2 regions of the Plantibacter auratus genome follow, and region 2 is predicted to be linked to the other one. Evidence: predicted binding sites of a transcription regulator. Region 2 holds the regulator's gene; the other holds the start of a gene.
The links. The regulator LexA, encoded in region 2, represses DNA repair genes until DNA is damaged. The targets are predictions, from matches to a motif close to TCGAACANNTGTTCGA.
Positions count from the first base shown of each region.

Region 1 (15,817 bases), on a different contig from region 2:
ATCGCGCGGATGAGCGCCATCCTGGGCGGGTTGCTCGACGTCGAGCGCATCGTGTTCGCCGGCGGGATCGCTCCGTCGATGTCGCAGCTGCTCGAGGTCGCGTCGGAGCGCATCCCCGGCTACATGAGCGCGGAACCTCCCTTGCTCGTCGCGTCGGAACTCGGTGCCGACATGGTGGCGCAGGGCGCGGTCGCGACCGCGATCGACGACGTGCGTCGCAACGCACTGCGGATCGACCTCGCCCGACCAGTACGCTGACGTCGTAGCCAGCCGGAAGGAGCACCATGGCCGATGCGATCGTCCTCGTGTCAGGGGGTGCCGCCGTGACCCCGTTCACGGGTCCGGACCATGCCGCAGGCTCCGGTCTGGCCGCCGGAAACACCCTCACCGCACTGAGAGCGCACCTGCTCGGGCGGGATATCCCGGTCTTCACCGCACCGGCACGCATCGGTGCCGGGGATGTGCACGAGGACACGGGTTGGCAGGGGTTCGCCGACGTCCCGATCGTGCTGCCCGCCGAGGTGACCGTCAACGCCGTCGGTGGGATCGACGCAGGCGGGACGAGCCTGGCCGCGTTCCTGCGGTGGTTGTCCGACGAACACGGCTTCGCGAGCGTCGACCTCGTCGCACACTCCATGGGCGGTCTCTTCTCTCGTGCCGCGATCCGCGAACTGCGCGGCTCCGGCCCATCGATCGGCCGGCTCGTCACCCTCGGCACCCCATGGGAGGGATCGCTCCTCGGCGACGTGCTCACCGGCGAGGTCTCGGTCCACGACGCCCACGGCGATGAGGGGACCGCGACGATCCTCGAGCGGTCGAGCGGCTATGCCGCCGAGAACTCTCAGGGCGCTGCCGACGAGGTCTCACGCCGGTTCCTGCGCGAGTGGAACACGACACAGGCCGGCTTCCTCGATCGCGTCGCCGTCACCGCAGTCGGGGCGGGTCACTTCCACACGGCAGCCGAGCCGCGACAGCTGTGGCCACACGACGGCCTGGTGGCCCTGCGAAGCGCCCGAGCCGCTGACGTCCCGGTCGACGTGCTCCCCCGCGTGGTCCGCCGTTCCTTCGAGGACGACGTCCACAGCATCTTCTTCGCCGACGCCTTCGACCTCCCGTGGGAGCGCGCGCTCACCTGGGATCCCGAGGTCTTCGCCGTGGTCGACGAGGCGCTCACGTCCTGAGTCGGCGTCGATGCCCGTGTGAGCGGACCAGCACTCCGGAATATACCCCCGAGGGGTATCGTTCGACCTCTTGGACGAACCGGAGGAGTGCTCATGAGCGACCAGACCCACCACCACCACCACCACGGCCCAGCAGCCGACAATGCGACCTCCTGGCGGATGGCCGCCACCGCCACCCTCCACTGCCTCACCGGATGTGCCATCGGCGAAGTGCTGGGCATGGTGATCGGCACCGGCCTCGGACTGCACAATCTCGGGACCGTGGTGCTCTCGATCGCACTGGCCTTCGTCTTCGGCTACGCGCTCACGATGCGCGGCGTGCTCCGCGCGGGCCTGTCCTGGCGCGCCGCCATCGGTGTCGCGCTGGCCGCGGACACCGTGTCGATCGCGGTCATGGAGATCATCGACAACACCGCGATGCTCGCCATCCCCGGAGCGATGGAAGCCGGCCTCACCAGCGGCCTCTTCTGGGGCTCCCTCGTCGCCGCTCTCGCCCTGGCCTTCATCGTCACCACACCGGTCAACCGTTGGCTGATCGGCCGCGGCAAGGGGCACGCCGTCGTCCACGGACTCCACCGCTGAACCAGTCCGGGAAGCCGGACAGCCGGGCCGAGTCGTCGTGATCGGAGGGCGCAGTACGATCGTTGCCATGCGAGTCGTCTTCATCTCGTGGCTGGTCGTGATCGTGGCTGGCCTGCTGTACATGTTCCTGATCCCGCTCATGGGGAGGTGACGTGATGTCAGCCGTCCGCCGTCACAGTCTGAGCCTGTTCTTCGGGCTGATCTTCATCCTCGCCCTGTTCGGGCAGTCGATCGCCGGTCTCGTCGCGTACAACGAAGACCAGCTCGCGCACGGTCAGGCGACCGTGGACTACCTGCACTTCATCACCTCGTCGGCGTTCGTCGTCGACGTGGCCGAGAACTGGCAGTCGGAGTTCCTCCAGTTCTTCCTCTTCATCCTCGCGACGGTCTGGTTCGTGCAACAGGGGTCTCCGGAGTCCAAGAAGCTCGGCGACGAGGGTCTCGGGAGCGACGAGGACCAACTCGTCGGAGAACATGCGCGCCCCGATTCACCTCGCTGGGCGAGAGCGCGCGGCGTGCGTCTGTGGCTGTACTCGAACTCACTCCTCCTCGTGATGGGTGTCATCTTCGTGTTGTCCTGGTCAGCGCAGGCCGTCGCCGGCACCGTCGTCTACAACGCCGAACAGGCTGAGCACGGTCAGCCGGCAGTGGCCGTCATCGGATACGTGTTGTCGGCCGATTTCTGGAACCGGACGCTGCAGAACTGGCAGTCGGAGTTCCTCGCGGTGGGCTGCATGGTCGCCTTCTCGATCTACCTGCGCCAGCGAGGATCGTCCGAGTCGAAACCCGTCGGGACACCACATCACACCGCCTCCGTCGAGAACGAGTAAGCGCGTGCCCGATCAGCCGGTGATCGTCAGCCGCGCTGTCCGCAGCGGCGGCCCGCCTGCATCATCGTCGGCGGAGGTCGCGCGGTGTCTCCGGCGAGGGGGTGAGACTGCCGACGACCTGACCGAGGCTGCTGATGACCGGGTGACGTCTATGCGAGGGCGCGTCCTGGTGACCACCGTCGAATCGCAGGAACCGCACGTGGAGTGCTTCGGCGATCTCCTCGTCGTGATTGGTGTCGCCGACCATCAACACGCGCCGGGGATCATGGCCCGAGTCCTCCAGCCACGCGGTCACGACATGCTCCTTCGACGCCGCATAGACATCGGTGATGCCGTGGACCTGAGCGAAATGACCATGCAGCGAGTGGGGAGCCAGCTGACGCTCGAGGGTGGCCTCCGGGGTCGCCGAGATGAGGACCTGCTCGATGCCGAGCACGTCGATCGCCGCAAGGGTCGCGCGGGCCTGCGGTTGGAGCGACGCCGATCCCACACCGGCCGCGAACAGCGCGAGGTATTCGTCGGCCGCCTCCGGGAAGTCGGCTGCATCGACACCGAGCCGGGCGTAGAAGGCCCGGATGGGGAAGCCGAACACCGCCCGATACGCCTCCTGGTCGGACATCTCGGCAAGACCGCGCTGCCGGAGGACAGTGTTCATCGCGGCGAGCGCCACTTCGACGTCGTCGAGGAGCGTGCCATTCCAGTCCCAGCACACCGCGTCGATGCTCGTGGATCCGTTCTCGCGCACGAGGTCGAGTCTCACACGATCGGCCGACAGCGGTCGGATCCGACGAGGCCGGTGGCTCCTGCTCAGGTGGTCCCGACGCCGACCGCCAGTCCCTGCAGAACATCCGCGAGTGCCACGGCACCGGCCTCCGCATCGGCGTCCTCGGCGTACTCCTCCGGTGAATGGGAGACGCCGGTCGGGTTCCGGACGAAGAGCATCGCGGTCGGCACGTGCGACGCGAGCACTCCGGCATCGTGCCCCGCGCCGGTACCGAGCACGGGCGCGTCCGGCATCATCGTTTCGAGGCGCCCGCGGAGGAACGGGTCGAAGTCGGTCGTGGCGCTGAACGACTCCTCGGTGATCGCGGCCTCGCATCCCTCCTCCGCTGCGACGAGCGACAAGCGTTCGGTGATCCCCGCCACGATCGCGGCGGTCACGACGTCGTCAGGATGACGGACGTCGATCCAGAAGTCCACGCTCGACGCGATCACGTTCGTGCCTCCCGGCAACGGAAGCACCCGGCCGACGGTCGCCCGAGCGTCCGGCGTGGCCCGTCCGATCGTGCGGATCTCGGTGATCATCCGCGCAGCCGCGACGAGCGGGTCCCGTCGATCCTGCATGAGGGTCGTCCCCGCATGGTTCCCCTCACCGCGGATCGACACCCGCCACCGTCCATGCCCGAGGATGCTCGAGCCGATCGCGACCGGGCGATCGAGGTCGACCAGTGCCCGACCCTGCTCGACGTGGAGCTCGACGAACGCGCCGATCGCTCCGAGCCCCGCCGGATCGGGCCCCACACCCCGCGGATCGACACCATTGCGTGCGAGGACCTCGGCGAACGTGTCGCCCTCCACGTCGCGCAGGGCCAGCGCCCGCTCCGGACTGATCGCACCGGTGAGGAGCCGCGAGCCGAGGCATGCGACGCCGAAGCGCGAGCCTTCCTCCTCGGGGAAGACGGCGACGACGATCGGCTTGGTCGGCTCGACGCCACGCGAGCGCAGGTGATCGATAGCGACCAGCGCCGATGCGATCCCGAGAGGTCCGTCGTAGGCGCCACCGCCCGGCACCGAGTCGAGATGGCTCCCGGTGACCACCGCACCCGCCGTCGAACGTGATGGCGCATGCCACCAGGCACGGATGACCCCGTTCCCGTCGATGTCCACGTCAAGGCCACGGCGCTCGGCCTGACCGACGAACCACTCCCGCAGCTCGAGTTCAGCCGCGGAATAGACAGGCCTCGAGTAGCCTCCCCGACGCTGATCCCGACCGATCCCCGCGATCTCGTCTAGGAGCGAGACCACGGTGTCGCGGGTCACCGGACCGCTGCCAGGCTCGGCCGGAACATCGCTGGCACAACGTCTCGGCCCTCGATCAGCGCGAGGGCGTATTCGCCGATGAGCGGGGCGAACTTGGCACCGTGGCCGGAGCAGGGCGCCAGGACCGTGATCCCGTCGACCCGGTCGATGACGAAGTCCTCCGTCGGGGTGTTCGTGAACAGGCAGGTCGTCTCGGCGTACGGTTCCGGGACGAGGCTCGGGAGGAACTCGCGGACGTAGGCGACGACCCGTCGGCGGTTCGCGTCGTCGACGACGCCGTCATGACCGGCGGCCGAGGGGATGCGCCTGCCACCGTTGTACTCGGCGACCTTCTGACCACGCCACTCGGCGTCGCGCCCACCGGGGAGCCCGTAGACCTGCATCCGCTCGGACTTGTGGATGAAGGTGGGCCACACGGATCCAGGTCGCGCCGGGTCTTCCGCAGCGACGCCGAGTCGGTCCCGATACGGGAAGTGGTATGCCTGCTCCTGTCGGACCTCAAGGGCCGGGAACGCGTCGAGGAACCCGCCCGGCAGCGCGAGGTCGCCGAGCAGGTCCGGAAGCCAGCCCCCGGCTGCGACCACCACCTGCTCCGCATCGAACGCGCTCCCCCCATACCCGAGCACCCGGTACCCGGTGGCAGTCCATTCGACCCGCTCGACCGGCTGATCGTTCAGGACCGTGGCCCCGGCGCGGACGGCGGATTCGAGCATCGCCATCACCGCCTGTTCCGCGTCGATCACGCCGGCTCCCGGATGCCACAGGGTGGGCGTGTCGAAGCCGATGTCCCAACGGGCTCTGGCTTCGTCTCGCGACAGCAGCTCGTGATCGATGCCGTGCTCGGCCAGCATTGACGCGAGGTGCTCCGGCCGACGGGTCGTCCCGAAGTCGAGCGCCCCCGTCTGCGTGATCAGTGGACGCCCGTGTTCCAGGCCGAGCTCGTCCCACCCTGATGCCGCCGCGAGGACGAGACGTGTGTAGGACGCCTCCGGGTAGGCGTAGCGGAAGATCCGGGCCGATCCGTGGGACGATCCCCACTCGTTGGCCGGGCGACTCCGCTCGAGGACGGTGACGTCGTGCCCGGCCTGGGCGAGGCGCCAGGCCGCCGCAGCACCTGCGAGCCCGGCTCCGATGACGATGACACTCGTCATGCGTGTGCTTCCAGGTCTTCGTCCTCATAGGCGCGCTCGGCGTGGGCGTGCTCGTCGATCCCGGCGACCTCGTGCTCCTCGGGGATCCGCAGACCGATGGTCATCTGGATCACCTTCGCGATCACCCAGGTGACGATGAACGAGTAGGCGAGGACCGCGACGGTCGCGATCGTCTGCACGCCGAGCAGTTCGAATCCGCCGCCGTAGAGCAGGCCGGAGCGCCCGTTCGGTGCCGCATCCGTCGCGAACACCCCGATGAGGAGCGTCCCGATGATGCCGCCGACGAGGTGGACCCCGACGACGTCGAGGGAGTCGTCGAACCCGAGCCGGAACTTCCACTCGATGGCGAGGCAGCAGACGACGCCCGCGATGGCCCCGATGATGATGGCACCGATGGGCGAGACGGCACCGCAGGCGGGGGTGATCGCCACGAGGGCGGCGATGATCCCTGATGCGCTGCCGAGGCTCGTGACCGCTCCGTGGCGGAGCCGGTCGACGATGGACCAGCCGATGAGCCCGGCACAGGCGGCGACGGTGGTGTTGAGGAACACGACGCTCGCCGCAGTACCGGCTGCGAGCGCCGAGCCGGCGTTGAAGCCGTACCAACCGATCCAGAGCAACCCGGCGCCGACGAGGACGAGCGGGCGGTTGTGCGGACGGAGCTTGCCACCCCAGTCCTTGCTCTTACCGAGCACCAGGGCCAGTGCGAGCGCCGCGACGCCGGCGTTCATGTGCACGGCCGTCCCGCCGGCGAAGTCGACGGCACCGAGGGTGTTCGCGATCCATCCACCGGTCGCCGTGTCGTTGGAGAAGGCGAACACCCAGTGCGCGACCGGGAAGTACACGAGCGTCGCCCAGAGCCCGGCGAACAACAACCACGCGCCGTACTTCATGCGACCGGCGGCGGCACCGGCGACGAGCGCCGTCGTCACCCCGGCGAACAGCAGTTGGAACGCCGCGAAGAGTGCGAGCGGGATGCCGGCATCGGGGTGGTCGACGAGTGCCTGGTCGAGCCCCGCGAACTCGAACGGGTTCCCGATGAGTCCGAGCCCGCCGACGGAGTCACCGAAGACGAGCGAGTACCCGAAGGCCACCCAGAGCAACGCGACGAGGCTGGCCCCGCCGAAGCACATGATCATCATGTTGAGGATGCGGCGGGACGAGACCATCCCGCCGTAGAACAGAGCCAGGGCCGGGATCATGAGGGCGACGAGCGCCGAGCTCGTCAGGATCCAGGCGACGTTTCCAGCGTCCACAAATCACTCCATCGTTCGAGGTGCACAGCGGCCGGGCGGCCACGGCGTCGGGTTCGGGTGGAACAGGTGTCGGTGCTCGGTACCGGTCGGCGCTCAGGCCAGGTCTGGGGCTTCCCAGAGGTTGAGCTTCGTGCCGATCCCCTGCTCGACGGCGTTCTCGTAGATCGTCTTCGCCCACGCGACGTCCTCGACGCCCATCCCTCCGACGCTGAAGAGCACCGGCTGCTCGGGGAACTCGCGCCCGACGGCGTTCCCGTCGAAGACGTCTCCGATGTTGACCACGCGGGACTCGTCGAGCTCGCCGGTCCCGATGAGGTCCTGCCAGTAGAGGCCGATCATCCCGAACGCGGTCTCGTGCGACGGCGCAGGGTACTCCTCGGCCCACGCCTCGTAGATCTTCTTCGCGTCCGCGATGAGGCGCGCCTTCCCGGAGAGGGTGTACTCCTTGTCCATGCGCAGGTTCGCGGGCAGGCTCAGGAAGGCGCCCGGCTTGATCCAGTCACCGTCGATGAACGGGTAGTTCTCCGAGCCGACCAGCCCGGTGACGGCCTCGGAGACGATGTCCGAGTCACGCACGGCGGCCTCGACCGTCTCGGCGATGTCGATCGTCGTGAACTGCGGGTAGTGCTCGCGGACGTAGTCGGCGAACGCCTCGGACGTCGACCGTCGGCGCCCGTGGATGCGGATGGTGTCGAGCGAGGGGCGGGCGGTGGTCATGGCGTGCAGGGCGCTCTTGTTCATGGCGCCGGGCCCGATGATGCCGAGCGACTTCGCGTCCACCGGTGCCAGGAGCTTCGCGGCGGCTCCCGGCACGGCAGCGGTGCGGTAGGCGCTCTCGAGGTTGCCGGACATGATCGCGTAGGGCGCGCCGGTGTCCTTGTCGTTGAGCACGATGAGGTGGATGGAGCGCGGGAGGCCTCGCTCGCGGTTGTCGACGTTCGACCCGTACCACTTGACACCGGCGGTGTCGAAGCGCCCGCCGAGGTAGGCGGGCATCGCCATGAACCGACGGTCGGCGGCGTCCAGCGGCATGCCGGGGAACGGTGAGGTGGCGGGGAACCCGATCGGTGCTCCGTGCGAGTTGGCGGTCGGGCCGGCCATCCGGTAGTCACCCTTCGCGACGAGCACCAACACCTCCTCCATGACCTCCATGCAGTGGGCCATGTCCTTCATGCCGGCGGCGATGACTTCCGGTTCGCTCAGGTAGAGCATGTCGATCCGGGTGTTCGGGGAAGCGTCTGCGGTCACGGGTGGTCCTCCAGGTCGGGGTGTGTGGTCCTCAGCGAACACGGTCGCGATCCTCCTGGTCAAATACCGATTCGAACCTCGATTGAGAGCGTTCCGCTCGCAATCTGGACGAAACAGCGCGGTAATACGAGAGTCGTATCGTCGATGGGATGGAGCTCCGCCAGCTGCGCTACTTCCTCGCCGTCGCCGAGGAGCTCCATTTCGGTCGCGCCGCCCGACGGCTGCACATGTCGCAGCCACCGCTGAGCGTCCAGGTCGCACGACTCGAGCAGGAGGTCGGCACCGCGTTGTTCGACCGTTCGACGAGGCGGGTGGCGCTGACCCCCGCTGGACGACATCTCCAGGCGCGGGCGCGACACATCGTCGAGGAGCTCGACACGGTTCGGGGTGAGATGCGCGACTTCGTCGACGGTCTCGCCGGGGAGCTCACCGCGGGGTTCGTGAGTTCGGCCAACTACACGGTCCTCCCCGGCGTCGTGCAGCTGTTCCGGGCGAGCCGCCCCGGGGTGACGCTGCGCCTGGTGCCGTTGACCTCAGGAGAGCAGTTCGACCGGCTCCGCGACGGCACGCTCGACGTCGGGATCGTCCGTGACGAGGTCCCGCAGAAGCCATCCGACAGCTCCCCCGCGCTCACGACCGAGGTCGTCTTCGAGGAGCGTCTCGTGGCGTGCCTCCCGGTCGGTCACCCGTTGGCAGGGCGACCAGAGGTCACCGCGGAGGAACTCATGGACGTCCCGATGATCTCCTACCCGCGGGCGCTCATGCCGGGGTTCGTGGACCGCGTCGCGGAGGTCCTCGGCACGTCGAGTCGGGAGCAGGTGGTCGAGGAGGTCGTCCATCAGGAGACCGCCCTCGGGTTCGTCGCGGCCGGCGTCGGTACGACGATCCTGCCCGAGTCGGTGCGGCAGCTAGTGCCGCCGTCGATCGTCGTCGTGCCGCTCGCCGGGTCGCCGACGACACGCCTGCTGGCCGCTCGTCAGGAACGGACGGACGAAAGCCCGGTCCACGACGCGTTCATCGCGTGTCTCCGTGATGCGGCCGCGCAGCTCGGGTGAACGCCCACTCGAACACCGCGCGTCCGCCTCCCGTCTCGGCGGCGTAGCCCAGGTGTTCCTGCCCGGCCTGGACAAACGAGTCGCGCCTGTCCAAGCTGGAACCGATGACCGACACCCGCGACGACTTCACCATCCGCCGAGCCACCCCGGACGACGTCCTCCTCCTCCAGGAGTGGAGCTGCGACGAACCGGTCGCCTGGGTCGATCCGGAGCGGCTGACCGCCGAACTCGCACGTGGGAACTATCGGCCGGAGTGGTCGTGGATCGCCGAGCAGGACGGTCGCCCGGTGGCTCGAGCACTCTGGTGGGGCAAGGCGGATGCCAACCGGCCCGCCACGCTCGACTGCCTCACCAGCACGGTCGAAGTCGCGGAGCCCGAACGTGTCGGTGCCGCGCTCATCCGTGCCGGGCTGGACACGTTCGGTGCGGGACCCGCACTGGAGTTCAACGTCGACGTCTCCCCTGCCTGGGCAGATGACGCTGCGAGTGTGGACGCGGTGCGGTGGCGCCATGAGGCTGCACGCGCGGGCGGGTTCTCGCGCACGACCGAGCGGGTCAGTTTCGCGAGGTCCAGCTCCGATCCCGTGCCGGGACGATCGCAGCGCCTCCGTTTCGTCGCCGCCCCGGACGACACGTTCCACGAGCTGTTCGCACTGGTCGCGACCGGCACGCTCGATGCGCACACGCAGGACATGGTCGCGCGCGAAGGACTCGAGGCGCTCGCGGACGACGACCTGGCGTTCTACCGCTCGCTCCCCGGCGAGCGGGACGCGTGGCGGGTCGCTGAGCTCCTCGACGGGACGACCGCCGGGTTCATCATCCCGACGAGGACGGCGTACGACGCGAGCATCAGTTACCTGGGCGTGCTCCCCGAGCATCGCGGACACGGTTACGTGCACGACCTCTTGGCGGAGATGGTCCACGTGCACCACGGGTCGGGACAGGACCGGATCGTCGGCACCACGGATGCCGCGAACACGCCGATGCGTGGCGCGTTCGAACGAGCCGGCTTCTCGGTCACGCGCGTTCGGATCGTGCACGAGCAGTAGGTTCGCCCCGGGCTCGGTTCCGACCGTGTCAGCCGAGCACTGCGACACGGTCGACCGCCGCGCGTGTCAGACCCGCGACGACCGCAGCACGCGGACGACCCCGAAGCAGACCGCGAGCCAGATGATCAGCTGCAAGACCGCAGCGACGACGAGTGGCAGCACGAACGATCCGCCTTCGGCGGAGGACAGCCAGAAGGCTTCACCGACCGTGCAGGCGATCCCGACCGCCGAGACCGTCAGGAAGAGGGCGCGCAACGCCACCGCTTCCCGACGGTCGACGGTGTCCGTCGCTCCGGTCCGACCCTTCAGCGGGTCGGTGGCCAGCGGTGTCACGTCGGTCCACACGGAGATGGCGCGGATGATGCGGTTCTCGGAGACCTGCAGCCGGAGCAGGATGACGACGGTCGTCAACGCGACCGCGAGCCCGATGAGGACCACGAAGCCGAAGAGCGCCCCGCTCTCCCCCACCCAGAACGGACCGAGGACGGTCACGGTCGCGACGGAGAGGGTGGCGGCCACGACGAGTGCCACGGACGAGACGAGCCCGAGCGCCAGGCGGGCCGGGCGACGGTACTCCAGGAGCAGGACCTCCAGAGCGACGTCGCCGACCTCAGGCTGTCGCTGTCCAAGCTCGGTGGCACTGATCCACGCTCTCGCCTCAGGTCGGAGCAGGAAGGCGTTCCAGGCTGCCGCCGTGGATGACGCGGCCGGCGGCCTCGATGGTGCTCGCCGCAGGGCCGGCTGGCGGGTTCGCTCGGGGTGCATGTGCCGACCTTACGCCGACCGCGTGCCGGGGGAAGGCGACAGGGCCACCCAGAACCGTCCGAACGGCGCGGCCGAGTTCGCCGAAGTCGGGTCCATCGAAGCTGAGCCGGTGATCACGGTCGAGGCTTCAGCCCGTCGAGCATCACCTGCAGGAGGAGGGGCAGGTCTTCGGGAGTACCGAGCCGCACCGCGTGCTCGATTCCGCACACGAGGTGCGACAGGCGATCGACCGTGAGATCGGCGCGGACGGCACCCGCGGCGCGTGCCGCCTCGAGGACGGTCGTGAAGGATTCGAAGATCTCGCGTTTGACGTTCCGCACGGAGTCGGCCTCGTCCTCCGGCGAGAGGAGCACCGTCTGCAGACCGCCGTCCTCGAGCTGCAGCCTGAGTGCCGAACCGAGGTAGAGCGCCAGCCCATCGCCCGGATCCGGCTCGGCTGCGGCACGCCGAGAGGTCTCGAGCATCGCGTCGAGCGCGTCGGCTGACAGCGCTTCGATGAGTGCGTGGACCGTCGGGAAGTGCCGGTAGACGGTTCCGACCCCGACCCCGGCCTCGCGGGCGACGTCGTTGAGTCGAAGCGTCGCGCGGTCGTGGGTCCGGGCGACATCGAGGATGTTCGCCCGGCTACGTGCTGCGTCGGAACGGAGAGTGGCCATAGGACCACTGTACGCCAAACGGATGGCCTATCCGCTTGTGCTATGGTCCAAACGGATAGATCATCCGCTTAAGAAGTGAGGAAAATATGACCTGGGACCCCACCCGCTTGCCCGACCAGACCGGACGAACCATCGTCGTGACCGGTTCCACCGCCGGAATTGGGTACTTCGCCGCAGAGCAGCTCGCTGCCGCTGGCGCGGACGTCGTGCTCGCCTCCCGATCGCATGACAAGCTGCGGCGGGCCGCCACCTCCATTCGAAGCCGAGTCCCGCAGGCCCGGGTCCGCCACGTGGCACTCGAGCTCGGCTCGCTCACCGCCGTCGACGAGGCAGCTGCCGAACTCGCCCTGCTTCCCCGTCTCGACGCCGTCCTGCTCAACGGCGGTGCGATGAGCATGAACCGACGCGAGCTGACTGCGGATGGATTGCCCCTCCTGCTCGGCACCCATGTGGCCGCCAATGCCCGACTGCTGGCCAGGTTGCTCCCGACATTGGTCGCCACGGCCGTGGGTCATGGCACGGTGGCGCGAGTCGTCCACACCTCGACCGGGTTCGTCCAACTGCTGCGTGTCGGCGTTGACGACCTCCGCCAGGTGCCCGCGATCGGGGTCGTGGCCTACACCAAGGCCAAGACCGCGACGGAGGTGTTCGCCTTCGAGCTTGACCGCAGGCTCCGAGCGGCCGGACTGCCCGCCGCATCCATCGTTACCCGGCCCGGTGTCGGCGTCGACGCGAAGACTCCGGAGCGACCTGGCGTCCGCGACGACACGACTCCATATCAGCGGAATCCCTACACGCCTTGGGCACAAGGGAAGGACACCGCCGCTTGGTCCGCGGTCAGGGCGCTCACGGATCCCGAAGTCCGGGGCGGCGAGTACTTCTCGCCGGTCGGCCGACTTCGGGGCGCTCCCGTCGCCATCGTTCCGCCGGCCAGGACTGCCACGCCGGCGGGCGACGCGGCGTCGTCCCTCTGGCGGCAGGTCGAAGAGCTCGCTGGCGTACCCATCGACGTCGGAGCCTGACGCGAGGCGAGCCCGGTGCCCGCCTCGTCGAGCCGGCACGTTCGGAGAGATGAGCCCGACCTGATGCGGTGCGTGTCATCTCATTGGGCATCGATGAAGGTACGGAGCGCCTCGACCCACTGCTCATGCGCATCGAGATGCGCATCGTGCGATGCGCCGCTGAGATCGACGCGCCGGACGCGCCTGCCTCGGCCTACGAATGCCGACTTCTGTTCCTCGGTGAACATTCCTCCGTCTGCGTAGACCATGAGGGTGGGCACCTCGATGCTCTCCCACTCGCGCCAGCGAGGCTCCCGGACCGCCTCGATCGTCGTCTGCATGACGTCCGCGTCGAAACGTGGGACCAAACCGTCGACTGTCTCCTCCAGATCCTCGACCCAGGCACGTTCGAGCGGCCCGTCACCGAGCTCCGCCGCCGCTTCCGATCGGTTTGCGAACGGGACGTCCCACGACCGGAAGAAGTCGCCGATGGCTCGGTGTTCCTCCACCGTGCCGCTCCCCTGGTCCCCTTCGAGCATGACCAGCGCGCGAACGAGGTCTGGCCTGTCGGCAGCCAGGAGCATCGCGGTGTGCGCGCCCATCGACTGCCCGATGACGATCACCGGTTCTGATGTCTCGGCTTCGATCACCCGTGCGACATCCGAGACGTACGTCGCCCGAGAGGTGTCCGTCGGCCGCCTCGTACTCTCCCCGTGGCCGCGCTGGTCGATGAGGACGACCGATCGTCCGGCGAGCGCTCGAGCCGTTGGAAGGAATTCCCGACTGCTTCCGGCGAGTCCGTGGAGGATGACCGCCGCCGGCTCGGAACCCTCGAACACGGTGTACGAGATCGTGACCCCGTCGTCGACGATCAGCTGCTTCCGTGTCGAGACCATCAGTCCAGCCTAGGAGGCGTTCGTGCGCAGCCAGGCCGGGAGCGGCCACCGCTAGCCTTACGTCATGCAACGGAGGGGTGTGGGCGCATGACGATCGACGATCTTCTCGCGGAATCAGACGACGGATGGTCTCGTAAACCACGGACCGTGCGTCAGGTGCTGGGAACGCTCGGGGTAGCCATCGGCTGTATGGCCGGCTTCGTCGTCCTCGTCGTCGCGCTACTGGGGTCGTTTCAAGGCAGCTACAGCTCGTTCCTCGAAGGTGACGTGTCCGTCTGCGGCTACGCAGGCGTGGATTCGGTCTGCCAGCAGGAGCTGCGGGAGCAGGTGCGCACCACGATGCACATTCCGCTCGCCGAGGACGTCCGCGTCGAGAAGCTGCGTCGCTACGGGTTCCCCGATCCGATCTATCAGGCCCGGTTGTCGTTCCCGAGCGCCGCCGATGCGAGGGCTGCCGGTTACACCGTGCTGGAGGTGAGACCGAGCGGCTCAGCCATCGTCGTCGTGAAGGCGAACGGCTGACTCCTGACCCATCCTTGCTCGACGGCCGGCGGCGCCGCCGTCACCAGGCCGCGAGCATCCGATCGGCCGTGCGCAGCGACAGCGCCATCTGCGCCAGGCCCGGGTTCGCGGAGAGCGCGCTCGGGAAGGAGGAGTTGTCGCAGATCCACAGGTTGTCGATGTCATGCGATCGACCATCCCCGTCGACCACGCCGTCACTCGGATCGTCGCTCATCCGGCACGTGCCGAGCGTGTGTGCCGTGCGCGCCAGCACCCTGGTACTCCGCGCACCGGCCGCCGTGAGGATGTCCGTCATCGTGCGGATAGCGTGGCGGTCGATGGCCCGCTCGTTGTCGCCGGGCGAGAACGAGATGGTCGCACGCGGCAGACCCCACTCGTCCTCCTCCGACGAGAGCTCGAGCCGATTGCCGTCGGCGGGCAGACACTCGGCGTTCATCCCGATGCCGGCGTTGTACCGTGACGCGTCGAGCTCGTCGACGAGCTCAGTGCCCCAGAGACCGCCGCCGCGCACGAGGGTGGTCGCATAGTTGAACGGCATCACGCCGAGGCTCTGGAGCAGATACCCTCCGGCGAAGTCAGCACCGTCAGGGCGGACGAAGTCCTCGGTGATGAGCGCCGACGGGTAGCCGCGGTAGCCGCGGATCTGCTCGTCGAACCGTCCCCACACCTGCACCGCACCATGGGCGAGGAAGTTCCGGCCGACCTGACCGCTGGCGTTCGCGAGGTCGTTGTGCAGCAGGAGCCGAGGGGTCTCCACTCCGCCGCCGGCCAACACGAGCACCTCGCAGCGCTGCCGCTTGTCAACGCCGTCCTGGCGATAGACGACGCCCGTCACCCGACCGCGGGCATCCCGCTCGATGGTGTGCACGACGGCGTCCGGACGGATCTCCGCTCCCGCCGCGACCGCCGCCGGCAGGTAGGTGATGGCGGTCGTCGCCTTCGCACCGTGGCGCTCGCCCTGGTGGATCGAGCCGACGTTCGTCGTGGCGCGTCGCAGGCCGTGGTGCGGCTGATCGCGGTCGCGGGTGATGATCGCGGCGGGTGCGTCGGTCGCCCGGATGCCGAGCGACTCAGCGCCCTTCGCCATGAGGTCCGCCGGGGCGTTGCGCTTCGGCGGCGCGTACAGGTACGTGCGCGCCGGGTCCCACGGATACGGCGTCGGCCCGGAGACACCGATGGTCGCCTCGACCTCTTCGACGTAGCGGGTGAACTCCGCATGATCGACGGGCCAGTCACGGCCGAGGCCGGTCTCGCTGCGCAGACGCAGGTCACGGGCGTCCGGACGGGGCGTGAACGCGCCCCAGTGGACGGTGCCACCGCCGACGCCGAACCCGCTGTTGTTCGGACCGAACGCCGTCGGAGCGTCCCCGCCGCTGAACCGGCTGGACATCCAGTTGATCGTCGTCGCGTCGACCTCGTCCGGCGTGGACTCCGCGGGGTCGTGATTCGGCCCGGCCTCGAGCGCGACGACGCGCAGCCCCGCCTCAGCGAGTCGCGCGAGCAGTGGTGCGCCACCCGCGCCGGTACCGACCACCACGACGTCGACGCTGTCATCGTGGTCATAGGTCTTCATCGCGTCCAGGTT
Region 1 covers NZ_JBOBFV010000001.1:449,383-465,199, forward strand. The annotation lists gene ACQ3HE_RS02080 (ROK family protein) at 1-258, shown strand, start outside; gene ACQ3HE_RS02085 (esterase/lipase family protein) at 285-1,181, shown strand; gene ACQ3HE_RS02090 (DUF4396 domain-containing protein) at 1,275-1,763, shown strand; gene ACQ3HE_RS02095 (DUF6766 family protein) at 1,919-2,593, shown strand; gene ACQ3HE_RS02100 (HAD family hydrolase) at 2,655-3,338, opposite strand; gene ACQ3HE_RS02105 (allantoate amidohydrolase) at 3,401-4,633, opposite strand; gene ACQ3HE_RS02110 (FAD-dependent oxidoreductase) at 4,630-5,784, opposite strand; gene ACQ3HE_RS02115 (ammonium transporter) at 5,781-7,040, opposite strand; gene ACQ3HE_RS02120 (tyramine oxidase subunit B) at 7,134-8,288, opposite strand; gene ACQ3HE_RS02125 (LysR family transcriptional regulator) at 8,438-9,343, shown strand; gene ACQ3HE_RS02130 (GNAT family N-acetyltransferase) at 9,448-10,392, shown strand; gene ACQ3HE_RS02135 (hypothetical protein) at 10,459-11,157, opposite strand; gene ACQ3HE_RS02140 (TetR/AcrR family transcriptional regulator) at 11,271-11,813, opposite strand; gene ACQ3HE_RS02145 (SDR family NAD(P)-dependent oxidoreductase) at 11,900-12,835, shown strand; gene ACQ3HE_RS02150 (alpha/beta fold hydrolase) at 12,916-13,710, opposite strand; gene ACQ3HE_RS02155 (hypothetical protein) at 13,798-14,232, shown strand; gene ACQ3HE_RS02160 (GMC family oxidoreductase) at 14,273-15,817, opposite strand, start outside; gene ACQ3HE_RS02165 (alpha/beta fold hydrolase) at 15,817-15,817, opposite strand, start outside.
Region 1: ACQ3HE_RS02120 (tyramine oxidase subunit B) is a predicted target of LexA. The motif match lies at 8,348-8,363, and genes of this name have one in related genera.

Region 2 (15,817 bases):
GCGGTCAAGTGCGGCCTCGCGGACGCCCCCGACGCCCAGACGGACCTCGACGAAGCCCGCAAGCTCATCAACGCCCTCGCCGGTCTCATCACCGCAGGTGCCCCGGAGATCAGCGACATGCACGCCCGGTCGTTGCGCGACGGCCTGCGATCCCTGCAGCTCGCTTTCCGGGAGGCGTCCACCATCCAGGATCCCATCGGCAAGGGTCCCGGCGAGAAGTGGACCGGCCCGGTCACCTGATCGCAGCGCGGCGCTCCGCCTCGCCGATCAGTCGGCGGGGCGGAGCGACACCGCGAGCGAGTCGACGCGCGTCGCGATGACCTCGTCCGCGGCCCAGCGCTGAGCCAGCCGCGCGAGCACTGCGTCGAGCTCCTGCTGGGTCAGTCCCTGCAGCAGGCCGAGCTCGACCACGAGCTCGGATCCGGCGAGCTTCGCCTCAGGATCTCCGGCTCGCAGGCGCACACTCACGACCGCGAGCTCCTGCTCGATCGACCGCTCGAACGCGTCGCGCACCAGCGGGTCCGCGAAGCTGGGCGTCCACGGCTGCGACTGCGCGATCGCCCACAGCGCGGGGCGGCGTACGGCGAACTCGGTGCTCGACGTCGGATCGAGGACCACGACGTCCGTCTGCTCGCTCGCGGCCGCCAGTGCGACCCGGACGCCGTCGGCCGGGATCGGCCTCGCCGTCCGGTTCCACGCGGACATCGCCTGCACCGAGCTGAACACCGGGAGCACGGTGCGGCCGTCCGGACCGGTCACCGTCACGATGGACAGCTCCTGCGACTTGTCGACCAACTGGCCGTGCTCGTTCTCGCCGGCCTCACCGAGGTGGGCCACGAGCGGGATGAGCAGGCGGGAGTCCCGGAAGGCGTCGACGACCTCGGCCTCGCCGACCTCGCCGGCCCGGAAGCGTCGGAGGGACTCGATCAGCCGCTCGGGCGCACTGCCGTCGTCACCGGAACTCGCGTTCGGCTGGAAGCTCCGACCGGCCCAGGGCTGGCCGGCCGAATCGGCACCACCCATCGCACGGTGGGCATGCCCGCCCGACGGACCGTGCCAGTCGGGCGCGGAGGATTCGTCAGCGGCCCGAGACATCCAGCGCCTCGGCCAGGGTGAACGCGCCGTTGTAGAGCGCCTTCCCGATGATGGCGCCCTCGAGCCCCAGGGGGACCAGCTCGCGCAGCGCGACCAGGTCGTCGAGGCTCGAGATGCCGCCGGAGGCCACCACCGGCCGCTCCGTGCGCTCGAGCACCTGTCGGAGCAGTTCGATGTTCGGCCCCTGCATCGTGCCGTCCTTCGTGACGTCCGTCACGACGTAGCGTGCGCAGCCCGCCTCCTCGAGACGGTCGAGGACCGTCCACAGGTCGCCGGCGTCCTGCGTCCAGCCGCGAGCGGCGAGCGTCGTGCCACGGACGTCGAGGCCGACCGCGATCGCCTCGCCGTACTGGGCGATGACACTCGCGGCCCACTCGGGGTTCTCGAGCGCCGCGGTCCCGAGGTTGACGCGTGCGACGCCCGTCTCGAGCGCCTGCTCGAGGGAGGCGTCGTCGCGGATGCCGCCCGACAGCTCGATGTTGACGCCGCGCGCCTTCGAGATGACCTTGCGGATGATCGACCGGTTGTCGCCACGGCCGAACGCGGCGTCGAGATCGACGAGGTGGATCCACTCCGCCCCCTGACGGGCCCAGTCCAGGGCCGCGTCCACGGGCTCACCGTAGTTCGTCTCCGAACCGGCCTCGCCGCGCGTCAACCGGACGGCCTTCCCGTCCACGATGTCGATCGCGGGGAGCAGCGTCAGTCCGGCCGTCGTGTTGAACTCGTTCATGATCCACCGTCTCTTCGGGAGCTGCGAGCCCCTCGGTTCCCGGCGCACAGCATGCCTCGTGGCACAAGCACCTGATCCTAGTCGGCTACAGGGTGCCGAGCCAGTTGGACAGCAGACGGATACCGGCGTCGCCCGACTTCTCCGGGTGGAACTGCGTCGCCGACAGCGGACCGTTCTCGACGGCCGCGAGGAACGGCACCCCGTGGGTCGCCCAGGTGAGGCGCGGCTCTGGGAACGGCGGCATGACCTCGAGGGTCCACTGCTGTGCGGCATAGGAGTGGACGAAGTAGAAGCGTTCGTCGGCGAGGCCGTCGAAGAGCACGGACCCTGCGTCCGGCGACACCGTGTTCCAGCCCATGTGCGGCAGGACGGGCGCCTGGAGTTCTGTGACCGCTCCGGGCCACTCCCCCAGGCCGTCGGCCTCGGAACCACGCTCCAAGCCGCGCTCGAACATGACCTGCATCCCCACGCAGATGCCGAGGACGGGACGGCCTCCCGCGAGACGACGGTCGATGACCTCGTCGCCGTGGGAAGAACGGAGGGCGCCGATCACCGCATCGAAGGCGCCGACCCCTGGCACCACGAGACCGTCGGCGGCCTGGGCGGCCTGGCGATCACCCGTCAGCACGACGTCGGCGCCGGCGAGCTCGAGGGCCTTGACCGCGGAGTGCACGTTGCCGGAGCCGTAGTCGAGGACGACCACCGACGGGCGTGCGCTCACAGCGCGCCCTTCGTCGACGGGATGCCCTGGACCAGGGGGTCGAACGCCTTCGCCTGCCGGAAGGCCCGCGCGAACGCCTTGAACTCCGCTTCGGCGATGTGGTGCGGATCGCGACCGCCGAGGACGTTCACGTGCACGGTGAGGCCCGCGTTGAAGGTGACCGCCTCGAAGACGTGACGCACCATCGAACCCGTGAAGTGCCCGCCGATGAGGTGGAACTCGAATCCGGCCGGTTCCCCGCCGTGCACGAGGTACGGACGACCGGAGATGTCGACCACGGCCTGCACGAGGGCCTCGTCGAGCGGGACCAGCGCGTCCCCGTATCGCGAGATGCCGGCCTTGTCGCCGAGCGCCTGACGGATCGCCTGGCCCAGGACGATACCGACGTCCTCGACCGTGTGGTGGACGTCGATGTCGACATCGCCCGTCGCACGGACGGTCAGGTCGGTCAGCGAGTGCTTCGCGAAGGCCGTGAGCAGGTGGTTGTAGAACGGGACGGAGGTCTCGATGCTGCTCGTGCCGGTGCCGTCGAGGTTCAACTCCAGCTCGATGCTGGACTCGCTCGTCGCGCGCTGGATCCGGGCCGTGCGCTGCTGGGTGGTCATGGGATCCAGTGTATCGAGCGCACCGCCGCTGCACGCCGCGTGTCAACGGGTGGGCATCGTCGCGTCATGCGGCTGCACCAGGCCGTGCCGACGCCTATCGTTGAGAGGTCATGACTTCCACACCCAGCATCGCCCCGGCCGTCCCACTCGACGCGACGGAGATCGCCGCTCTCCGTGAACGGTTCCCGATCCTCGCCCGGGAGATGAACGGACACCCGCTCGTCTATCTGGACTCCGGAGCCACTTCGCAACGCCCGATCGAGGTCATCGACGCGGAGCGTGACTACGCGACGCACCAGAACGCCGCCGTCCACCGTGGCGCCCACCTCCTGGCCGCCGAGGCGACGGAGCTCTTCGAGGGCGCTCGCGCCAGGGTCGCCGCGTTCATCGGTGCCGACGAGCGGGAACTCGTCTGGACCTCCGGCGCGACCGCAGCCCTCAACCTCATCGCCGGGGCCATCGGGAATGCGAGCGCCGGCCTCGGTGGTGCTGCCGCCGAGCGGTTCCGACTCGGTCCAGGCGACGAGATCGTCGTGACGGAACTCGAACACCACGCGAACCTCATCCCCTGGCAGCAACTCGCCGCACGTACCGGTGCGACCCTCCGTCACCTCCCAGTCGACGACCACGGCGTGCTGCGCTTGGACGCCGTGGACGACATCATCGGCGAACGCACGCGCATCATCGCCTTCGCGCACGTGTCCAACGTCACCGGGGCGATCGCGCCGGTCTCCGAGCTCGTCGCCCTCGCCGAACGCGTCGGCGCGCTGACCGTGCTCGACGCCTGCCAGTCCGTGCCGCACCTGCCCGTCGACGTCGCGTCCCTCGGCGTCGACTTCCTCGTGTTCTCCGGCCACAAGATGCTCGGTCCGAACGGCATCGGGGCCCTGTGGGGTCGCCGCCGGCTGCTCGACGCCCTTCCCCCCTTCCTCACCGGCGGGTCGATGATCACGACCGTCACACTCGACGGCGCCGACTTCCTGCCCGCTCCGCAACGGTTCGAGGCCGGGACCCAGCCGGTGTCGCAGGCGATCGCCCTCGCGAGCGCCGTCCGGTTCCTGCAAGCGGTCGGCATGGACCGTGTCCACGCCACCGAGGCGGCCTACGGACAGCGTCTCGCGGCCGGACTCGCTGCCATCCCCGGCGTCACGCTCATCGGGCCGCCACCCGGGACGCCTCGCGCCGGGCTGGCGAGCTTCGACCTCGCCGGTGTGCACGCCCACGACGTGGGTCAGTTCTTCGACGACCGGGGCATCGCGGTCCGCGTCGGTCACCATTGCGCGCAACCACTCCACCGCCGGTTGGGACTCACCGCGTCCACCCGCGCCAGCAGCTACCTCTACACGACGGAGGCCGAGATCGACGCCTTCCTCCACGCGGCCACCCTGGTCGGTCCGTTCTTCGGGGTGTCCCGATGAGCGGCCTGGAGAGCCTCTACCAGGAGCTCATCCTCGACCACGCCCGCCAGCGCCACGGCTTCGGGTTGCGGGACGCGCCCGCCGCCGAGTCGCACCAGCTCAACCCCACCTGCGGCGACGAGGTCACCCTGCAGCTCCATCCCGGGCCCGACGGTCGTCTCGCACCGATCGCCTGGGAGGGGCACGGCTGCTCGATCTCGCAGGCGTCGAGCTCCTGCCTGAGCGACCTCGCGGCAGGCCTCACACCGGCCGAGCTCCAGGCCCTGGTCGACGAGTTCCGGACGGTCATCCGCTCGCGGGGCACGCTCGAGTTCGACGAAGAACGGTTCGGAGACGCCGCGGCGTTCAGTGGTGTCTCGCGCTACATCGCCCGCGTGAAGTGCGCCATGCTCCCCTGGGTCGCCGCCGAGGAGGCCATCTCCCGCCTGCCGTGAGCAGGCGCCCCACCCCCGCCCGGCTGAGGGCTGGTCAGGCGGGGCTGATCGCCGCGAGGGCCTCGAGGAACGCGGTCGTCTCCGCTTCGGTGCCCGCGGTCACGCGCAGGTGGTTCGGGATACCCACGTCACGGATGAGGATCCCCAGCGCCAAGAGCGACTCGAACGCCGCGTGCGGATCGGCGACGCCGCCGAACAGGACGAAGTTGGATCCGCTCCGCTTCGGGTCGTAGCCGAGACGCCCGAGCTCGACGACGAGGCGATCGCGCTGCGTCCGGATGTCGTCGACCATCGCCAGCATCTCGTCGGCGTGCCGGAGCGCGGCGGTCGCGGCCGCCTGCGTCAGGGCGCTCAGGTGGTACGGGAGCCGGACGAGTCTCAGCGCGTCGACGACCGCGGGGTCGGCCGCAAGATACCCGAGACGGACCCCGGCGAAGGCGAAGGCCTTGCTCATCGTCCTGGAGACAATCAAGCGCGGACGCCCCTCCAACAGCGTGAGCGCGCTCGCCTCGTCGTCGGGAGCGAACTCCGCATACGCTTCGTCGACGATCACCATGCCCCGCGACGCCTCGTACACCGCGGTGACGGTCTCGAGCGACAACGGTGTTCCGGTGGGGTTGTTGGGCGAGCAGAGGAACACGAGGTCGGGATCCGCCTCGGCCACCTGACGCGCGGCGGTCTCGGGCGAGAGCTCGAACTCGGCGTCACGCGTCGCAGGGATCCACCTGGTGCCGACACCGGCGGCCAGGAGCGGATACATCGAGTACGTCGGCGTGAACCCGAGGAGCGATCGCCCGGGACCACCGAAGGCCTGCAGGATGTGCTGGAGCACCTCGTTCGACCCGTTCCCCGCCCAGATCTGCTCCGGGACCACCCCGTGACCCAGGTATCCCGCCAGCGCCTCCCGGAGTTCCGTGAACTCGCGATCGGGGTACCGGTTCACCGTGAGGACCGCGGAGGCGAGCGAGGCGACGATGTCGTGCGCGACCGCCTCGGGGATCGGGTGCGTGTTCTCGTTCACGTTGAGCGCCACCGGCACCAGGGCCTGGGGAGCGCCGTACGGGCGCTGTCCTCGGAGGTCGTCGCGGATGGGGAGGTCGTCGAGAGCGGTCACTCCACAATGCTAGCCACTCCGACCGGCGCACTCACTCCGCCTGATGCTCCCGACGAAGGACCTCGTGCCGGGGGCTCGCCGGGTTCAACAGCGAGTGGCGTCGCCCGTAGGCGAAGTACACGATGAGACCGACCACGAGCCAGACCCCGAACCGCAGCCAGGTCTCCCAGTGCAACTGCAGGATCAGGAAGCCGGACGCCAGGACGCCGAACGCCGGGACGAACGGCATCAACGGCAACCGGAAGGAGCGGGGTTCGTCCGGCTTCGTGTACCGGAACACGATCACCGACACGCAGACCACGATGAAGGCGGCCAGGATGCCGATGTTCGTGAGGTCGGCGACCTGCTTGATCGGGAACACCCCGGCGAAGACGGCTGCCGCGCCGCCGGCGATCCAGGTCACCCGCTGCGGCACACCTCGCCGATCCGTGCGCGAGAACCACCGCGGAAGGAGACCGTCGCGACTCATCGAGAACCAGACGCGGGTGACGCCCAACAGGAACGTCAGCATCACGGTGAGGATCGACAGGACGGCGAACACGGAGATGATCGTCGCCACCACGGGCAGGCCGACGCTCTGGAACGCCGATGCGAACCCGGCGGTGGGGTCGATGTCGGTGTAGTTCTGCATGCCGGTCAGCACGAGGGTGGCCGCGACGTACAGGAGCATGGCGATGATGAGGGAGAGGATGATCGCCTTCGGCATGTGCTTCTTGCCGTCCTTCGCCTCCTCGGCCGCCGTACTCATCGCGTCGTATCCGAAGACCGCGAAGAAGACCGTCGCGGCACCGGCGAACACCGGCCCGAACCCGCTGGGGAGGAACGGGTCGTAGTTCTCGCCGTCGATGTAGAAGACACCGAGGCCGATGATGAACAGGATGAGCAGGACCTTGATCCCGACCGCGACGAGCTCGAATCGACCGAAGGCCTTCGTCCCGCGGCTCAGGATGAAGGTCACGAGGAGACAGACGAAGATGGCGGGGAGATTGACGAGGCCGCCCTTCCCCTCGTCGGCGGTCGAGGTCATCCAGGCCGGCATGTGGATCCCGATGCCGGACAGGAAGGCGTCGAAGTAGCCGGAGATCCCGATCGCGACCACCGCGACGATCGCGATGTACTCGAGCAACAGGTCCCAGCCGATGAACCAGCCGATGATCTCGCCGAGCGCCACATACCCGTAGGTGTAGGCGGACCCGGCTCTCGGGATCATGCCGGCGAACTCCGCGTACGACAAGGCTGCGGCCGCGGAGGCGAGGCCCGCGATCAGGAACGAGAAGAGGACGGCCGGCCCCACAGCGGGCGAGGTCTCGCTCCCATGAGCGACGAGTCCGGCAAGTGAGAAGATCCCCACCCCGATGATGCCGCCGACCCCGATGGCCGTGAGTTGCCAGAGCCCGAGGCTCTTGAACAGCTTCGAACCGGAGGTCTCATCCTCGATCTCCGCGATCGGCTTCTTCCGGAGCAGCGAGCGGCTCCGATCGTCTGTACTCATGCTTGCCTCCGACGATGCTGCGGGCGTCGTTGCACCGCGCCATCGACGATAGCTGAGAACCAGTGCGGAGTGACCCGCCGATTGTCGGCCTACTCGGCCGCGTACCGCTGCGGGATCGCCAGGCGCTGCCCGGGCTCGACACCGGCGGTGCTGAGCTGGTTGAGGTTCATGATCTCGGCGATGACGTCGCGCGGGTCGGCGTCGGGTGCGATGGACTCGGCCAGCTGCCAGAGCGACTCGCCCGGGTCGACCGTGATGTACGTGAACGTGGCTCCCGCCGCCGCCGTGTTGGCCGCGGCACCGCCTGCGGAGAGTCCGACGACCGCGACACCGATGACCAGCGGGATGGCGGCGAGCGTGGTGAAGACGACGCGACCGCGCTTCGTCAGGCGGAGTCGGCGTGTGGACGGTGCGTCTGACGTCGGTACCTGCGCCGTCCGTGCGGGAAGCGCCCGGTGGGACCCGATCAGTGCTGCGCTCATGTCAACCCTCCAAGAGTGTGCTCATCGTGTGATGAGGACTCGTACCCGACACTCGACCAGGAGTGCCGGATACGAACCTGTGTTCCGAATATATCTTCGATTGTTCGAATACTCAACCCTGTCTTCGTACCTGCGACGCGCGGGATCGGCGACACGCTCGAACAGATGTTTGTCTGGACGAGCTGGTGCGGATACAGTTTCGAGTGTTGGAAGCAGTACACCACCACCCACCGACATCGGTCACCGACAGCCGATCAGGGCAGGAGCGAAGATGGCAGCGAACACGGCGGGCGACGGAGCCCGGGAGCGCCAGATCGGCGGCACCCGGCGACGGAAGAGCCTGAGCGACAAGCAGCTTGCGATCCTCGACGTCATCCAGCGCTCGGTCTCGCAGCGCGGATATCCGCCGAGCATGCGCGAGATCGGTGACGCCGTCGGGCTCGCCTCACTGTCGAGTGTCACCCACCAACTCGGGCAGCTCGAACTCAGCGGATACCTCCGACGCGATCCCAACCGTCCCCGCGCCATCGAGGTGCTCATCGACCTGCCGAGCGCCGTCGAGGGCAGCGATCCCGACTCCGCTCCCCCGGTCGGCGACGCCGCCATGGTCCCGCTCGTCGGTCGCATCGCCGCCGGCATCCCGATCACGGCCGAGCAGCAGGTCGAGGAGATCTTCCCCCTGCCCCGCCAGCTGGTCGGCAAGGGCAGTCTGTTCATGCTGAAGGTCGTCGGCGACTCGATGGTCGACGCCGCGATCTGCGACGGCGACTGGGTCGTCATCCGCGAGCAGAAGACCGCTGAGAACGGCGAGATCGTCGCGGCGATGCTCGACGAGGAGGCGACCGTGAAGGTGTTCCGCCAGCGCGACGGTCACACCTGGCTGCTCCCCCGGAACTCGGCCTTCGAACCGATCCTCGGCGACCACGCCGAAGTCCTCGGCAAGGTCGTCGCCGTGCTCCGGACGGTCTGACCGACCGGACCATTCCGCGACACCGACGAGGGCCGCGACGATCCGTGGATCGTCCCGGCCCTCGTCCGTGCAGGCCCCTCGACGTCAGCCGGTCGCACCGACCCGTGCGCGGACCGCACGCGTCGCCTCGACGATGTTGGCGAGGGAGGCGACCGTCTCCTCGTACCCTCGCGTCTTGAGTCCGCAGTCCGGGTTCACCCAGACCTGGCGCTGCGGGATCCCCTCCAGCGCGATCTCGAGCAGCGCGGTCACCTCCGCGACGCTCGGCACCCGAGGCGAGTGGATGTCGTACACGCCCGGGCCGATGCCGTGGTCGAAACCACTCGCCCGGATGTCGGACACGACCTCCATCCGAGACCGTGCCGCCTCGATGCTCGTCACGTCGGCGTCCAAGCGTCGGATCGCGTCGATCACCACGCCGAACTCGGAGTAGCAGAGGTGGGTGTGGATCTGCGTCTCGGCCCGCACGCCCGCGGTCGCCAGCCGGAAGGAGCCCACCGACCAGTCGAGGTACCGCCCCTGGTCGGCCCGCCGGAGCGGGAGCAGTTCGCGGAGTGCGGGTTCGTCGACCTGGATGATGCGGATGCCGGCCCGCTCCAGGTCGGCGATCTCGTCGCGGAGGGCGAGGGCGACCTGGTTCGCCGTCTCGGCGAGCGGTTGGTCGTCGCGCACGAACGACCACGCGAGGATCGTCACCGGGCCCGTGAGCATGCCCTTCACCGGCTTGGTGGTCAACGACTGCGTGTAGGACGACCACTCGACCGTGATCGGCGCCGGCCGCGAGACGTCACCCCACAGGATCGACGGACGGGTGCATCGCGAACCATAGGACTGCACCCACCCGTGCTCCGTCACGGCGAACCCGTCGAGGTGCTCGGCGAAGTACTGGACCATGTCGTTGCGCTCGGGCTCACCGTGGACGACGACGTCGATCCCGAGGTCCTCCTGCAGCGCCACGACGCGCCCGATCTCCGCGCGCATCGTCTCGACGTAGGCCTCCTCGTCGAGCGTTCCGGCGACCCGCTGCGCGCGGGCGCGACGGATGTCGCCGGTCTGCGGGAAGGAACCGATCGTCGTCGTCGGGAGGAACGGCAGGCCGAGCGCCTGCTCCTGCGCCGTGGCGCGCTCCTGGTAGTCGTCTCGGGTGAAGTCCGCTGGTGCGAGCGCTGCCGTCCGTGCGCGGATGGCGGCATCGACGACCCCGGGCGCGGCGAGCCGATCGTCGAGCGCGGACGACGCTGCGGTGAGCTCGGCCGCGATGGCCGCGCGCCCTTGGGTGAGACCGCGTGCGAGGACCGCGATCTGATCCACCTTCTGGTCGGCGAAGGCGAGCCAGCTCCGGAGACGCTGGTCGAGCTTCGTCTCCACCGACACGTCGTGCGGGACGTGCAGGAGCGACGTCGAGGTGGATACCGCGAGCTGCGGGAAGCGCTCCCCCGCGCGGGCCAGGAGATCGGCCGCGGCCGCCAGGTCGCCACGCCACACGTTGTGGCCGTCGATCACTCCCGCGACGACGGTCTTCGTGGCGAGTCCGGGAGACGAGTCCGGCAGGCCTCCTCGGACGAGGTCGACACCGACAGCCTCGACCCCCGAGTCGGCCAGCACCGGGAGGGCGTCGCCCAAGGCGCCGTAGGGAGCCGCGACGAAGATCGACGGACGGTCGGAGACGGCGGACAGGACGGCCGTCGATCGTTCGAGCGCCGCGAGGACCGTCGACCTCGGCACGTCGAACGTCTCCGAAACGAGTGCGGGTTCGTCGAGCTGCACCCAGGGCGCGCCGGCAGCGGCGAGGCGCTGGAGGAGTTCCGCGTAGACGGGCAGCAACGCCTCCAGTCGATCGATCGGGGCGAATCCCGCTGAGGCCCCCTCGGCCGCCTTGGACAGCAGCAGGAACGTCACGGGGCCCACGATGACCGGCCGCGTCACGTACCCCTCGGCGAGGCCCTCGCGGAACTGCTCGACCACTCGGTCGTCGGAGAGCGCGAACGGCGTCGACTCGCCGATCTCCGGGACGAGGTAGTGGTAGTTCGAGTCGAACCACTTCGTCATCTCGAGCGGGGCGAGGTCGCCGGCGCCACGAGCGATCGTGAACGCCCCGGCGAGGTCGACCCGACCGTCGGCCCCGACGAGCGACGAGAAGCGCTCCGGGACGGCGCCGACGGTGAGCGCGGCGTCCAGGACCTGGTCGTAGAACGAGAAGCTCTCGGGGATCGCGGCGTTCGTCGGGTCGAGGCCGAGCCCCGCGAGGCGGGCACGCGTGGCGGCGCGCAGCTCGGAGGCCGTCCGCTCGAGCGCCTCGGCGTCGATCCGGCCGGCCCAGAAGGACTCGACGGCGCGCTTCAACTCCCGGTTCGGCCCGATGCGCGGGTAGCCGAGGATGGTGCCGACGGGGAATGCGGAGGTGGGGTTCATCGTGCGTCCTTGCTGGTGAGTGGATCGGGGATGGGATGACGGACCGGTCGGCCGCCTTGCACGGGGATGCCGGCACGGTGCAACACGTCGAGCACCGTCCGATGCTGGTTGAAGGCGTAGAGGTGGACGCCCGGCGCGCCGCCCGCGACGACGTCGCGGATGAGCCTCGCGGAGTAGTCGGTGCCGATGTCGATCCGTCCCGCTTCGTCCGGCTCGACCTCGAGCGCGATCGCCAGGTCGCTCGGGAGCGCCTCGCCGCTGAGCTCGAGCACTCGACGCAACCGCGCCGGACTCGTGATGGGCATCACGCCCGGCAGGATGGGCATGGTGACGCCGTGACGTCTCGCGCGTTCGGCGAAGGCGAGGTAGTCGTCGGCGTGGAAGAAGAGCTGGGTGATGGCGAGCGTCGCCCCCGCCGCCTGCTTGGCCAACAGGGTGTCGAGGTCCTGCGTCGTCGACCGCGAGCGCGGGTGTCCGTTGGGGAACGCGGCGACCGCGATCCGCGGCCGATGGCGTCGCCCGAGCTGCACCGCGCCCGGGAGGCCGCCCAGCGACCCCTCGGCGTAGGGCTCGTGCTCGGCACTGACCCGGCCGATGAGCTGCACGAGTTCTGCAGCACTCCCCAGATCTCCGAGGAAGGCGTCGCCCTCGACGGCTCCGGCAGGCGGGTCGCCGCGGAGCGCGAGGAAACTGTGCACCCCGGCATCGAGGAAGTCCTTGATGAGTCGGCTGGCCCGCGCGTGCGTCGAACCGACGCAGGTGAGATGGGCCATCGGGTCCACCGAGGTCGACGTCCGGATGCTCCGCAGCACGTCCAGGCTCGCCGTTCGCGAGGAACCACCGGCGCCGAAGGTGACCGAGATGAACTCCGGGCCGGCGGCGGCCAGGTGCTCGACCGTCCGTGCGAGCGCGACGCCGCCGTCGAGCGTCTTGGGCGGGTACAGCTCGAACGAGAAGGGGGTGCGCCCAGGACAGGCGGGCTCCGTCGTGATCATGAGGTCTCGTCTCGGTGGCAGCGGAACGAGAGCCGGCGACCACGCAGCACGCAGCGGTTCCGCTGGTGTGTCGTGGGCGGGTGCCGGGCTCGGCTGTCGCTCCGATTCCGCCGGTGAGGGCGGGTACGATGCGCACGACGATAGCAACGCCCGACGATCCGCGCGACGGACATCCGTCCGACAGCGTCATCCTGCGACACATTCCCCCGGCGGCGCTCCGGTCCTACGCTGATGCCATGACCGTGGGCACCAGGCACCGGGGCGACGAGCGCCCAGCACTCGGCTCGCGCGTCATCGCGTCCTGCGTGGCGGTGGTGCTCGCCGTGTCCGGGTGCACGACCGCAGGTTCGCCCGTGCCGCGGGCGACACGCGCAGCCTCAGCCAAGGACATCGTGGTCGAGTTCCGCCAGAACCGCGACCAGTACGCGAGCGACGCCGCGATCGTCCGGGTCGGCAACGGCGGCGACCACGACATCACGATCGTCGGACTCGAGCTGGCGGGATCGGCGTTCACCGCGCCGACCGTCCGGGACCGATCCTCGACGATCCGCGCTGGACAGACCACGGATCTCGCCGTCGAGCTGCCACCGATCGACTGCGACGCAGGCGACGGGGACGCGCAGGTCGATCTCCAGCTCCGACTCGACGACGGCGCGGTCCTGACCGCATCCGACCTGTCCGATCCGACGAACGCGCTGCAGCGGATCCGTACCTCGACGTGCACGGTGGCGGCGGTGCAACGCATCGCCGAGGTGGCCGCAGCTCCCGGGATCCGCCTCGAGGGTGCCGGAGCCACGACGGTCGCCGTCCTGACGGTCACGGCCGTGCCGACCGGCGCTCCGGGTCGGCTGGAGCTCGTCGCGCTGCGGTCGACGGTCCTGTTGCGACCGGCGCCGACGGACGGCGGCGGTGACCCACCCCAGGACTGGGCGCTCAGCCTGACCGTCGACGCCGCCCACGGTCCGCAGTCCATCGAACTGCGGGTCGTCCCGACCCGGTGCGACCCGCACGCCCTGGCCGAGGACAAGGTGGGAACGCTCTTCCCACTCGTCGTGCGCATCGACGACGGGCCGGAGGTCGTCATGACCCTCCCGCTCGACACCGACACCGCGGAGGCGCTCAAGGACGCCGTCCGCGCGCGCTGCGCGTGAGGAGTCGGGTCAGCCGGCCACGGCGGGTGCCGGGACGACCTCGGCGAACGGCGCGAGGGCGGCGGCAAGCTCGGCACCGACCAGGGCGTGCACGATCGTGCCACGCTCGTCGTAGTCCGTCGACAGCACCTTGCCGCGTTCGTGCAGCAGCGTGACCAGGTCTCCGCGGTCGAAGGGCACGATGACGTGGACCTCGTTGCTCGGCGACGGGATCAGCGTCTCGATGCGCTCCATGAGCTCGTCGATCCCGAGACCTGTGCGGGCCGATACGAAGACGGCGTCCGGGACGAGACCGCGGAGCACGAGCAGCTGGCCGTCGTCCACGAGGTCGGCCTTGTTGAACACGACCAGCTCGGGGATGTGCCGAGCTCCGACCTCACCGATGACATCTCGCACGGTGGCGATCTGGCCGGCCGGGTCGGGGTGCGCGGCGTCGACGACGTGCACGATGACGTCGCTGTCGGCGACCTCCTCGAGCGTCGAGCGGAAGGCCTCGACCAGCTGGTGCGGCAGGTTGCGCACGAAACCGACCGTGTCGGCCAGGGTGTACTCGCGCCCGTCGGAGGTCACGTTGCGGCGGACCGTCGCGTCGAGCGTCGCGAAGAGCGAGTTCTCGACCAGGACGCCGGCCTTCGTGATGCGGTTCAGCAGGCTCGACTTGCCGGCGTTCGTGTACCCCGCGATCGCGACCGACGGCACCGTGTTGCGGCGACGGTTCGCCCGCTTGGCCTCGCGCGCCGGCTTCATCGCCGTGATCGACTTACGCAGTTTCGCCATCCGGGTGTGGATGCGGCGTCGGTCGAGTTCGATCTTCGTCTCACCGGGGCCCCTCGACCCCATGCCGGCCCCGGCACCACCGACCTGACCACCGGCCTGACGGCTCATGGACTCACCCCAGCCTCGGAGGCGGGGCAGGAGGTACTCGAGTTGGGCGAGCTCGACCTGCGCCTTGCCCTCTCGGCTCTTCGCGTGCTGGCTGAAGATGTCGAGGATGACCGCCGTGCGGTCGATGACTTTCACGCCGACCGCGTCCTCGAGGGCGCGACGCTGGCTGGGTGCGAGTTCCGTGTCGGCGATCACCGTGTCGGCGCCGAGCGCCTGGACGATGGACTTCAGCTCCTGGGCCTTGCCTCGACCGAGATACGTGCTCGGGTCGGGGTGCGGTTTGCGCTGCAGGAGCCCGTCGAGGACGACGGCGCCGGCGGTCTCCGCGAGCGCTGCGAGTTCGCGGAGGGAGTTCTCCGCGTCATGGAGCGCACCCTGCGGGTAGACGCCGATGATGACGACGTTCTCCAGCCGGAGCTGCCGGTACTCGACCTCGGTGACGTCCTCGAGCTCGGTCGAGAGCCCGGCGACGCGACGGAGGGCCTGTCGGTCCTCGCGGTCGTACTGCTCGCCGTCGTCGGAGCTGCCGCCCGATGCATCGCCGGTCTGCAACGCCGCGGCACCGCTGCCGAACAGGGTATACCCGCTCGATCGGGACGCGGCGCTCGTGAGCACGCGCGCGACGACGTCGTCGGGATCGGTGACCGAGGCGTCGTCCACCACCGCCTCGACATCGACATCGGTGTCGTCTGCGTGGTCCTGGGGTGCGTCCATCGGTGGTCTAGGCATCGCGTTAACCCTACTTCCTCCTGGTCCGGTACCGTTCCTGTATGTCGAACGAGCACTACTTCACCGCCGAACCCGCGAGCGAGTTGCAGCTCAAACCGATCACCGCACGCCTCGGCGGCGTCGACCGTTCGCTCGTTTCGGCGGGCGGCGTCTTCAGTCCGGGTCACCTCGATCAGGGCACCCAGGTGCTGCTCGCGAACACCCCTCCTCCCCCGCCGACGGGCGACCTCCTCGACATCGGCTGCGGCTGGGGCCCGATCGCCCTGTCGCTCGGGCTCGCGTCGCCGGACGCGACCGTCTGGGCGGTCGACGTGAACGAACGCGCGCTCGACCTGACCCGGATCAACGCGGAACGCCTCGGGCTCGCCAACATCCGTGCCGTCCTCCCCGACGACGTCCCCGACACGGTCCGCTTCGCGACCATCTGGTCGAACCCGCCGATCCGCGTCGGCAAGGACGAACTGCACCGCATGCTCATGCACTGGTTGCCGCGGCTCGAGGACGAGGGTGACGCCTGGCTCGTCGTACAGAAGAACCTCGGCTCGGACTCACTGCAGAAGTGGTTGCAGGAGCAGCTGCCGACG
Region 2 covers NZ_JBOBFV010000003.1:26,948-42,764, forward strand. The annotation lists gene ACQ3HE_RS13090 (DUF1844 domain-containing protein) at 1-240, shown strand, start outside; gene ACQ3HE_RS13095 (SseB family protein) at 268-1,095, opposite strand; gene priA (bifunctional 1-(5-phosphoribosyl)-5-((5-phosphoribosylamino)methylideneamino)imidazole-4-carboxamide isomerase/phosphoribosylanthranilate isomerase PriA) at 1,079-1,825, opposite strand; gene hisH (imidazole glycerol phosphate synthase subunit HisH) at 1,911-2,546, opposite strand; gene hisB (imidazoleglycerol-phosphate dehydratase HisB) at 2,543-3,151, opposite strand; gene ACQ3HE_RS13115 (SufS family cysteine desulfurase) at 3,262-4,569, shown strand; gene sufU (Fe-S cluster assembly sulfur transfer protein SufU) at 4,566-5,003, shown strand; gene ACQ3HE_RS13125 (histidinol-phosphate transaminase) at 5,038-6,117, opposite strand; gene ACQ3HE_RS13130 (amino acid permease) at 6,149-7,609, opposite strand; gene ACQ3HE_RS13135 (LysM peptidoglycan-binding domain-containing protein) at 7,699-8,091, opposite strand; gene lexA (transcriptional repressor LexA) at 8,363-9,061, shown strand; gene metE (5-methyltetrahydropteroyltriglutamate--homocysteine S-methyltransferase) at 9,146-11,473, opposite strand; gene ACQ3HE_RS13150 (methylenetetrahydrofolate reductase) at 11,470-12,468, opposite strand; gene ACQ3HE_RS13155 (hypothetical protein) at 12,705-13,619, shown strand; gene hflX (GTPase HflX) at 13,629-15,233, opposite strand; gene ACQ3HE_RS13165 (class I SAM-dependent methyltransferase) at 15,275-15,817, shown strand, end outside.